2 regions of the Streptomyces sp. NPDC006624 genome follow, and region 2 is predicted to be linked to the other one. Evidence: riboswitches for the same ligand, from Rfam matches in the RefSeq annotation. Region 2 holds a riboswitch; the other holds the start of a gene.
What was found. A riboswitch is a leader RNA that binds a small molecule or an ion and turns the genes downstream of it on or off. The one in region 2 is predicted to bind cyclic di-AMP.
Positions count from the first base shown of each region.

Region 1: it holds a riboswitch for cyclic di-AMP, as region 2 does, so the genes downstream of both, ABZY20_RS19945 (LysM peptidoglycan-binding domain-containing protein) here and ABZY20_RS16890 (M23 family metallopeptidase) in region 2, are expected to answer to the same signal.

Region 1 is NZ_JBEXOM010000010.1:67,500-73,078, forward strand. Features, by position in the region: gene ABZY20_RS19930 (glycosyltransferase) at 1-892, opposite strand, end outside; gene ABZY20_RS19935 (GNAT family N-acetyltransferase) at 916-2,001, opposite strand; gene ABZY20_RS19940 (HAD family hydrolase) at 2,176-3,024, shown strand; gene ABZY20_RS19945 (LysM peptidoglycan-binding domain-containing protein) at 2,988-3,758, opposite strand; cyclic di-AMP (ydaO/yuaA leader) riboswitch at 3,762-3,936, opposite strand; gene ABZY20_RS19950 (polyprenyl synthetase family protein) at 4,442-5,455, shown strand.
Region 2 is NZ_JBEXOM010000007.1:357,903-363,481, forward strand. Features, by position in the region: gene ABZY20_RS16880 (alginate lyase family protein) at 68-1,282, shown strand; tRNA gene ABZY20_RS16885 (tRNA-Met) at 1,337-1,410, shown strand; cyclic di-AMP (ydaO/yuaA leader) riboswitch at 1,701-1,857, shown strand; gene ABZY20_RS16890 (M23 family metallopeptidase) at 1,869-2,900, shown strand; gene ABZY20_RS16895 (PrsW family intramembrane metalloprotease) at 2,976-4,340, opposite strand; gene trmB (tRNA (guanosine(46)-N7)-methyltransferase TrmB) at 4,410-5,252, opposite strand.

The DNA of each region.
Region 1 (5,579 bases), on a different contig from region 2:
CGAAGCCGTAGAGGTCGTCGCCGCCCCGGGCGGCCGTCCCGGCACCGGTGGCCGGGTCGAAACCGCCGACGGCACGCAGCACCGCCGTGCGGAACGCCATGTTCGCGCCGGAGCCGAACCGCCCCGCCGTGAACGGGAACAGCGGCTCGTCGACCGGCGGGCGCGCCGGGTCGTACGTCCTTGGAGTGAAGCCTTTCGCGAAGCCGCCGTGGCTCTCCAGCAGCACCTGGGCCGGGGTGGTGAGCCGCGCGGGCAGGATCAGCCCGGTGCAGCACCCCAGGCCGGGGTCGGCGGCGAAGGGCGCGGTCAGCTCGGTCAGCCAGCGCGGATCGGCGATCACGTCGTCGTCGGTGAAGGCGACCACCTCGCCGCGCACCGCCTCCAGCCCGGCGTTGTGGGCGGCCGCGAGCCCCGGAACAGGCTCGCGGACGTACCGCACGCGCTCGGCGTACTTCCGCTCGACCAGCTCCCGCGTCCCGCTCGTCACGGGCGCGTTGTCCACCACGACGATCTCGCACCGCGGATGGTCCTGCGCCAGCAGCGAGTCCAGCGCCCGGGCCAGCTGCCCGGCCCGCTCCCGGGTGGCCACGACGACACTGGCGTACGGCGGCTCCCCCGGCGCACCGGTCTGCGCGTCGGCGCACTCCGCCCGCGCCCGCGCCTCCAGCACGATCCGCGGATCCGCCCCTTCCGGCACCCGCCCCAGCAGCGTGCCCACCGGGCGGCCATGCCGTCTGACCAGCACGAACACCTCTCCGTGCGTCACGGGCGGGCTCCCCGGGCCCGGTCTGAGCACCCCCTGGTCACCGTCGAGGTCCAGCTCGGCGACCTGCACCGCCCCGATGTCCAGGAACCGCCGGATCTCCTCGCGCGCACGCGCCGCACCGGCCATGCGCCCTCCCCCCCACTCGTGTGTCAGGTACGGCGCAGCCGGGCCGCGCCCTTCAGGGTCCGCGCGGCCAGCGACGCGAGCCGCGGCCGGCCACGGACGAAGCTGTGCGCGCGGCGCGCCGGCTCGCGGCTCAGCCAGTGCAGCGCCGCGCCCGCCCCCGGCCGCGTCACCGCGCCCTCGTACACGGGCAGTTCGCCCGTCCGCAGCGCGTCCTTGTACTCAGCGGCGCCCCGCCCCAGGTCGAGCGTGCCGACGCCCTCGGCGGCCGCGGCCTCGGCCATGCGCAGATGCAGCACCAGACCCGGCGAGTACTTCGAGAACTCCGGGTCGTACGCCGGGAACCAGCAGGCCAGCACCGATGCCGAGCGCAGCCCGAAGTGCGCGGCGACCGGCCGCTCCCCGGCGTACAGCACGGACAGCGTGCCGCTGCACTCCGGTGCCCGGGTCCGCGACAGCCGCCCGACGAGCCGGGTGATCCACTCCTGGGCGAAGCGGTCCCGGCGGCCCGTCCTGCGGTACTGCGCCGACTTCCACGCCATGAGCGTGCGCAGCGCGGCCGGGTCCCGCTCGTCGAACACGAACCGCACCGCGCCGACCTGCCGCCCCAGCCGGCGTTCCTTGGCCAGGGTGGTCTTCAGGAACTTCGGCGACCGGGCGCGCAGCACCGACTCGTAGGTCTCGTAGCCCTTCTCGACGTCGACGAGGAAGGTCGCGTGCTCCTCCGCCGCGTGCCGGACGAACAGCCGCTGCCCGGCCTCCAGGTTGTCGAAGGCGAAGCTCGACAGCGAGCAGGCCCGCAGCAGCTCGCCGGTCTCCAGGTCCAGGTCAGGCCGCAGGATCGCGCCCTGCGCGTCCGAGACGCCGAGCCCGATCGCCCGGCCCTGCCCCAACGGGCCCCGCTCGTACGGCAGGAAACCGGCCGGCTCCCGCCCCTCGTACACCACCGCGATCCGGGCGCGCGGCCTCACCAGACCGACGGCCGCGGTGAACTCCGGTTCCATGAAGGGGTTGCGCGGCGCCCCCGAGGCCGCGCGCAGCGCACGCCAGCGCTCCTTCTCCCCCTCGCCGAGCTCACCGGGCCCGGCCACACGAATGCGCCCACTGCTCAACCCGACCCCCCCGATCAAGTCCCCCCTGGACTCTTGGAAGGTACCGCCCGGGACGCCCTCACGGGTAGGTAGCGGACCATGTTGCTGCCAACCGGTGCAGAGGGGCCTTCAACCGGGCAATCGGTGTGCACCGTGCGATGAAACGTACGCGCCCACTGTCCGTATTCTCTGATCATGGCCGCACCCATCGCATATTCACTCATCGCCACCGACCTGGACGGAACGCTGCTGCGCGGCGACGACACCCTGTCCGACCGGTCCCTCGCCGCGCTCGCGCGGGTGGCGGACGCCGGTGCCCAGCACCTCGTGGTGACGGGCCGGCCGGCGCCCAGAGTGCGACCGCTCCTGGACGACCTCGGCGCCCGGGGGCTCGCGGTGTGCGGGCAGGGCGCGCAGGTGTACGACGCCGGCGCGAACCGGCTGCTGTGGTCCGTCACGCTGGACCGGGAACTGGCCGAGACCGCGCTCGGCAAGATCGAGGCGGAGGTGGGGGAGGTGTACGCGGCGGTCGACCAGGACGGGGTCGACGGGCTCACCCTGATCGAGCCGGGCTATCTCATGCCCCACCCGACCCTGCCCGCGGTACGGGTCGAGCGGCGCGACGAGCTGTGGGCCGAACCCATCAGCAAGGTGCTGCTGCGCCACCCCCGGCTGTCGGACGACGAACTGGCGGCGACGGCCCGCTCGGTGGTCGGCTCGCTGGCGACCGTGACGATGTCGGGGCCCGGCACGGTCGAGCTCCAGCCGTGCGGTGTCACGAAGGCGACGGGCCTGGCACTGGCCGCCGAGCACCTGGGTCTGCGGCCGGCCGACACCATCGCCTTCGGGGACATGCCCAACGACATCCCGATGTTCGACTGGGCCGCCCACGGCGTCGCGATGGCCAACGCCCATCCCGAACTCAAGGCCGTGGCCGACGAGATCACCCTGTCGAACGAGGACGACGGCATCGCCGTCGTCCTCGAGCGACTGCTGGGCGGTGCGGATCAGTACGGGCCGTTGACGTTGTCGATCGAGCCGTAGCGGTCGGCCGCGTAGTTGCAGGCTGCGGTGATGTTGGCGACCGGGTCGTACGGGTCGTACGGGGTGCCCTCGACGTGGTAGGCGGCGAAGGTCGGGTCGATCACCTGCAGCAGGCCCTTGGAGGGGGTGCCCTTGGCGGCGTTGGAGTCCCAGTTGTTGATCGCCTGCGGGTTGCCGGACGACTCGCGCATCACGTTGCGGTGGATGCCTTCGTAGGAGCCCGGGATGCCCTTCTGCGCCATGATGTCGAGCGCCTCGCGGATCCATCCGTCGAGGTTGTTCGCGTAGGTCTTGGCGGAGGCCTGGGTGGCCTGGGCGGCGCCGCCGGCGGGCTTGGCGGCCGGCTTCGCCGGGGCGGACGACGGGGTCGCCTTCTTCGCGGCGGGGGCCTTCACCGTCTTGACCTTCAGCTTCAGACCCGGGTGGATCAGCTTCGGGTCGTCGCCGACGGTGGCGCGGTTGTCCTTGTAGAGCTGCTTCCAGCCGCCCGAGACGTCGTACTTGTCCGCGATGCGGTAGAGCGAGTCGCCCTTGGCCACGGTGTGGGTGAGCGACTTGGCGGGCTGGGCGGCCTGGGGAACGGACCGCACGGCGGCGCTCTGGGGTTCGGCGGCGACGGCGTGCGTCGCGCCGAGGAGCGGCAGGGTCAGTGCCGCTCCGCCGGTGCCGACGGCGATGACACGGCGGGTGATCGGGTTCGTTCCGGTGCGACGGTGCTTACCTCGTGCGGGCATGGCGATGTTCCTCTCCGGCGCCTGCGAGGTGAGCTGTCGGGTTCGGGCCGGAAGATGCCCGGCCGCGCAGGGAGCTGTCGTTCCGTGCGCGGCTTCACCCCGAGCCGTTCCGCTGTGCGGACCGGCGACTTACCTGGGTCCCCCGCTCCTGCCCTGCGTGAGTGGTCGGTTCTGTGGGGTATCCGGGCGGGGGCAGGATTCGGCGTCCGCTCGGACAGGGCCGGAACGTATGCGAGAGCACATGTCGGGAACAAGCAGCGGCGTCACATATCGCGCCTGTTGACCTTGGTCGGGGGGTATGGGGGTGCTTGATCCTTTGCGGTTGCCAAGGCTCAACTGGCTTTCGGTGGACGGGGGTACGGGCCGGTGCCGGGGTGGGGCCGCCGGAGGGCGGAAGTGATTCAATTCACTGATCACGTTCCGGGGCGCAATGCTCCGCAAAGGGAATTTGCTCTATTCACACGGCAAATCGCATATCACCCACCACGTCATGGAAAGTGGATAAATGTCTGTTCTTATGAGCTGATCGGGAGCATGGCGGTCGTGATCGGATACCGCCCGGCCTGTAACCCCGGGCGCTGGCGGTGATCGAAACGTGACCGGATACGCTGACTCGAGTGAGGGCAGCGACCTATCGACAATCCGCGTAATCACCGGCAGACACAGCAGACAGGAGACCCCTCGTGACCGACGTCGGGCCGTTCGGGCTGAGCGTGCGGGACCAGGCTCTGGAAGCCGACGTCCAGGCCGGGCTGACGGCTGTCGAGGAAGGCTTGCTCGAGGCCACCAAGAGCGAGGTGCCCTTCATCACGGAGGCCGCCCAGCACCTGGTGCGCGCCGGCGGCAAGCGGTTCCGGCCGCTGCTGGTGATGCTCTCGGCCCAGTTCGGCGCCGACCGCCACGCACCCGGCATCGTGCCGTCGGCCGTCGTCGTGGAGCTGACCCACCTGGCCACGCTCTACCACGACGACGTGATGGACGAGGCCACCGTGCGCCGCGGGGTGGACAGCGCCAACACGCGCTGGGGCAACTCCGTCGCGGTCCTCACCGGCGACTTCCTCTTCGCGCGCGCCTCGCACATCCTGGCCGACCTCGGCCCGGAGGCGGTGCGCGTGCAGGCCGAGGCGTTCGAGCGGCTGGTGACCGGGCAGATCCTGGAGACCGCCGGACCGCAGGACGGCCGCGACCCCGTCGAGCACTACCTGGACGTGCTGGGCGGCAAGACCGGCTCGCTGGTCGCCGTCTCGTGCCGCTTCGGCGCGATGATGTCCGGCGCCGCCGACACGGTCGTGGACGTGCTCACCCAGTACGGCGAGCGGCTCGGCGTCGCCTTCCAGCTCGCCGACGACGTCCTGGACATCGCCTCCGACTCCCACGAGTCCGGCAAGACGCCCGGCACCGACCTGCGCGAGGGCATCCCGACGCTGCCGGTGCTGCGGCTGCGCGAGCGGGCCGCCCGGCTCGGTCTCGCGGACGACCTCGCCCTGTGCGAGCTGCTGGACTCCGACCTCACCGACGACGCCCGGCACGCCGAGGCCCTGCGCCTGCTGCGCGCCCACCCGGCGCTGGAGCAGGCCCGGCGGGACACCGTCCGCTACGCCCAGGAGGCCCGCTCGGCGCTGGCACCGCTGCCCGAGTGCGCCGCGAAGACGGCCCTGGTGGAACTGTCCGACGCCGTGGTGCACCGCGCCGGCTAGCCGCCGTCCCTCCTCACGACCCCTACGGGTCGGGGGAGATGCAGCCCTGTCGTGTCATACCGCAGCAGTACGCGGAGTTGAGCCCGCGGTCTGACGTATCTCCCTGGCCGATTTGGTCAGATGG
Region 2 (5,579 bases):
ACGCTGACTGCAGGGCCGGTACGACAGCGCGGAGGCAGTGGGCATGTGGGCAGTGGGCGTGGGGGCAGTGAGGAGACGACGCACGGCGGCGCTGCTGCTCGCACCGCTGCTGGCCGTCCTGCTCGCCGCCTGCGGAGCGGCCGACGCCCGCACCGGCGGCAAGGGCAGGTCCCTGCCGGCCGACGCCCCCTTCACCCACCCCGGCGTCCTCGTCGACCGGGCCGGACTGGACGCCGTACGCGCGAACGTCACCGCCGGCCGGCAGCCCTGGCTGAAGGCCTACCTGGCCATGCGGGACAGCCCGTACGGCTCCTACCGGCACCGCGCCGAGCCCCGCGCGAGCGTCGTCTGCCCGGCCGGGGACCCGGCGGGCCGCGGCTGCGCCGAGGAGCGCGAGGACGCCCTGGCCGCCTACACCCAGGCCCTGCTCTTCACCGTCACCGGCGAGCCGCGGCACGCCGCCAAGGCCCGGCAGATCATGGACGCCTGGTCGGGCACGCTGCGCCGGCACGCCGGGGAGAACGCCGTGCTCCAGGCGGGCTGGACCGGGTCGGTCTGGGCGCGGGCCGCGGAGATCGTGCGGCACACACCCGGCGGGGGCTGGCCCGCCGAGCGGGTGCGCCGCTTCGCGTCCATGCTGCGCACCGTCCACCTCCCCCAAGTCGCGGGCGATGTCCCCGAGTTCAGCGGCACCTGGGATCTGGTGGCGACCGAGGCGGTCATCGCCGTCGCCGTCTTCCTCGACGACCACCGGGCCTTCGACCACGCCCTGGAGCGCTTCCGGGAACGCGTGCCCGCCGTCTTCTACCTGGAGAAGGACGGCGGCACCCCGCTCCCCGCGCCCGGCTCCGGCCTCGACACCCCGCAGCGGACGGCGGCCCGCTGGTTCGGGCTGCGCACCTACCGCGACGGCGTCGCCCAGGAGACCTGCCGCAGCCTGCGGCACGTCGGCGCCTCGCTCGCCGCCACGGCCCACATCGCCGAGACGGCCTGGCACCAGGGGGTCGACCTCTACGGCGAGATCGAGGACCGGCTGACCGCCGCGCTCGCCCTGCACGCCCGCCACCAGCTGGACGGACGCCCGCCGGCGTGGCTGTGCGGCGGCCGCCTCGACGGGAGGCTCGGACCCGGTCTGGAAGTCGCGCTGCACCACCTGGAGGGCCGCCTCGGCAAGTCCGTCCCGGCCGCGCACCGGCTGGCCGTCCGGACCAGGCCCGCCGGTACGGACGGCCTGTTCACGGCCTGGGAAACCCTCACGCACGCGAGCGCTCCGGGCCGCTGAACGGCCGGTGTGCACGAGCTGTCCCGCGCATGGCGTACACTGGAGTCACAACGACGCGGGGTGGAGCAGCTCGGTAGCTCGCTGGGCTCATAACCCAGAGGTCGCAGGTTCAAATCCTGTCCCCGCTACTGAAGGCCGAGGGCCGGAATCCGAAAGGGTTCCGGCCCTCGGTTCTTTCCTCGCCCACGCCATTACGCACGGTGAGTGAACGGCCCCGCTCCGCGTCACGACTGACGCATCGTCATATCCCAGAAGTCACACGGGAAGCGGTCAACTCGCCCGAATTTGCCCGGTCATGGCAGGTTGGTCCGCGCGAAAAAAGGTTAATGATCAAGCGGAACCGCTGGAATACCCACCGCGCGTCTATTAACGTTCGATAACGCAGCGCGGTCGTCCCAGCCGTCACAGAAGGCGGCTCCGTGCGCACGCGCCGAATCCCGAAAGGGAACCGGGGAACCACCACTTGGGGTGAATCGGGCGGATACCGCCGTGGAAGCACGGTTGGTATACGCGCGTAGGAGACCTTCCTGCTCCGAACCCGTCAGCTAACCCGGTAGGCGAGAAGGAAGGAAAGGAGTACGCCCACGTGGCGTCCAACCGGCCTGCCCCCGAGGCCCCGTTCGCGACGGACCAGCGCGAGACCGAGGTCTTCGGCTACAGCGCCCATCGCACCGACGAGGGCCCGTTCCAGGAGTGGAACCCCACCGCGGAGTCCATCCGCCCCGTCCGTGGCCGGCACCGCGTCACCAAGCAGCGCGGCGGAGGGCTCGCCCGCAGCTCCACCGTCCTCGGCGTCGGCGTCATAGCCGCCGTCGGCGCGGGTGGCATGGCCAGCGCCCAGACCGGCAAGCCGCCGGTGTCGATCTCCGTCCCGGACCTTCCCTCGGTGGGTTCCCTCCTTTCGGACGACGACACCCCCGAAGTTCCCGCCACCCCGCTCAGCAGCCTCGGCACGACCACAGCGGACACCGAGCAGGGCACGAGCGGCGCCGGCGAGGCCCTGCGCGCCCGGATCATGGCCCAGGTCGAGCACCAGCAGGACCAGATCGACACCAAGGCCGCCGAGGAAGCCGCCGCCGCCGCCGAGAAGGCCGCTCAGGAAGCGGCCGCCAAGGCGGAGAAGGAGGCCGAGGCCAAGGCCGCCGAGGCCAAGCGGAAGGCCGAGGAGGAGGCCCGCAAGAAGGCCGAGGCCGAGCGGCTCGCCGCCCTCGCCAAGCAGTACACGCTGCCGACCTCCTCGTACACCATCACCTCGTCCTTCGGTCAGGCCGGCGCCTACTGGTCCTCCGGCTACCACACCGGCCTCGACTTCGCCGCCCCCACCGGCACGCCCATCAAGGCGGTGCACAGCGGCACCATCACCGAGGCGGGCTGGAACGGCTCCTACGGCTACAAGACCGTCCTGACCCTCGATGACGGCACGGAGATCTGGTACGCCCACCAGTCGTCCATCGGCGTCAGCGTCGGCCAGAAGGTCAGCACGGGCGACGTGATCGGCCGCGTCGGCGCCACCGGCAACGTCACCGGCGCCCACCTCCACCTCGAGGTCCACGCCGCGGGCTCGTCGAGCGGCATCGACCCCATGGCCTGGCTGCGGGACAAGGGCCTCAACCCGTAAGCAGCGCACGCCGATCGAAGCACCGGCAGCCCTGACGACGACCCCCCGACGTCAGGGCTGCCGGTCTTCGCGGTTCTAGGAGCGGTAGGGGTTCCAGGCCGGGTACGGCGTCTGCGGATGGCCGTGGCCGTGCATCCCGTGCGCCCCGTGAGCCCCGTACATCCCGTGCATCCCATGCACCGGCCAGGGCGGGGCCGCCACGGGGACCGGAGGGGCCGTGACCCGGGCCGCGTGGTCCAGAGCCGGGCGGGCCGCCTCGCGGCGGCGCCACAGCTCGTTCAGCAGTTCCCGTTCCCGTACGACGAAGTCGGCCCCGGCCCGGCCCAGGCGGCCCCGGTGGCGCAGGAACGCCAGGGACGTCGCGTAGGCCTCGTACTGCGCGACCTGCCGTGCCGCCGCCTTCCCGGCGTGACGGCGGGCGTACTGGCGGGCGATCCGGCGGGCCCGCATCGAGCCGAGCGCGTACGGCTCGGCCGGGGTCAGCCAGCCCGCCACCGCGTACGCGGGCAGCTCCGTCCGCACGGTCGTGAGCTCGCGCTGCCGCGTCCAGATCACCAGCCAGGTCAGCAGCCCGAAGACGGGCACCATGAACGCCGCGTACACGGCGAAGAACCCGTACTCGCCGAAGGCCGACGAGCCGTTCCACATCGCGTGCATGCCCATCGCGAGCAGCAGCCCGCCCAGCGGGAAGACGATCCGGCGCAGCTGCCGGCGGTGCGCCGAGAGCGCGGCGATGCCGAAGCCGATGCCGGTCAGCACGGTGAAGAGCGGGTGCGCGAACGGCGACATGACGATCCGCACGAAGAAGGTCGCCGCGGTGACGGAGGCGATGCCGGTGCCGCCGGTGAGCTGGTCGGTGCCGAACGCGGTGCCCAGGTAGAGGATGTTCTCCGTGAAGGCGAAGCCGGTGGCGGTGACACCGGCTATCACCACCCCGTCGACGATGCCGGTGAAGTCACGGCGCCGGAAGAGGAAGACCAGGAGCACGGCCGCCGCCTTGGCCGACTCCTCGACCACCGGGGCTATGACCGTCGCGCCGAGCGTGTCCGCGCCGGCCGGGTCCGCGGTCGCCGTCGCTATCCACCGCGTCGCGAAGCTGTTGGCGACGATCGCTATCAGCGCCGCCGCGCAGGCGCCCCAGGCGAACGAGAACACCAGGTTGCGCCAGGGTCCCGGCTCCACCCGGTCCAGCCAGCGGAACGAGGCGACGAGCAGGGGCACCGGCAGCAGCGCCAGACCGAGCCCCACCAGGAACCCCTCCGTGCCGGTCTCCTCGCGGACCAGGGCGAGGATGACCAGGCCGGACAGCGCGAGCAGCGTGGTGAGCCCGCCGTAGCGCACCCAGGGGCGCTGCCACCAGTGGGCGTGCCGCAGCGGGCCGCCGACGGGGGCGCCGTCGGCGGGAGCAGCGGGATACGGCTGTGGGGGGCAGGTGGCCACGGCATCGACCCTAACGACGGTGGGGCGCTGTCCGCAGGCGGGTGACGTGCCGGGGGCGGTGCGGTGCGGTCAGTCGCCGGCGGGAGGCTGGTCCGCGTGTGGTACGCGACGGAACAGGAGGTCGTTCACGACATGTCCCTTGTCCAGTCCCTGGCCCTCGAAACGGGTCAGCGGACGGAAGCCGGGGCGCGGCGCGAAACCGCCGTCCGCCTGCGTGTTCTCGAAGTCGGGGTGTGCCGTGAGGACCTCGAGCATCTGCTCGGCGTACGGCTCCCAGTCGGTGGCGCAGTGCAGGAGCGCGCCGGGGCGCAGCCGGGTGGCGGCCAGCGTCAGGAAGTCGGGCTGGATCAGCCGGCGCTTGTGGTGCCGCTTCTTGGGCCAGGGGTCCGGGAAGTAGACGCGGAGGCCGTCGAGGGCGTCCGGGACGAGCATCTCGCGGAGCAGGATGATCGCGTCGCCGTTGCCGACCCGGATGTTGGACAGGCCGTTGCTGTCGGCGAGATTGAGCAGGTTGCCTTGGCCGGGGGTGTGGACGTCGACGGCGAGGATGTTGGTGGCGGGGTCGGCGGCGGCCATCTGGGCGGTGGCCTCGCCCATGCCGAATCCGATCTCCAGGACGACGGAGTTGTCGTTGCCGAAGAGGTCCGTGAGGTCCAGGGGCCCGTGGCCGTCGATGTCGAGGCCCCACTTGGGCCACAGCCGCTGCAGCGCGTCCGCCTGCCCTGCGGTCACCCGGCTGCGCCGGGGCTGGAAACTCCGGATCCGCCGCTCGAAGTGCGACCCAGCGGGATCGGCCTTCGGCCCGTCGGGAAAGCGCGGCTCGCCCTTGGCCCGGGCATGCCGGAGGGGCGCGCCGGTGCCGGGGGCGGTGACGTGCTCATGGGATGCGGGGGTGTTCGCGGAGTCAGACACAGTGCTCCCGATTTTACGGCCGGGCCGGGAGCGCGGGCGCCGGCCGTCCACCACCGGCCGGGCTCATCGGGGGGGCGGCTGTGCCGGACCGGTCGCCGCGGGCACGACCCGGCCGTCCGGCCCGGCTCCGCGCGCCCGGGCCTCACGGTGGTCGGGTGCGGGGCGTGGGCTGAGGGCAGTCGTGCGGCCGGGGCGGGAGGATCTCGCCGCAGCGCCTGGGGAAGGCGGGCGCAGCGGAGGACACCGTTCGGCCGGGCTGAAGGCCGAGCGAGGCTGAGGTGCGCGTGGGGCTGAGGTGCGAGTGGGGCTGAGGCCGAGTCGGGCCGG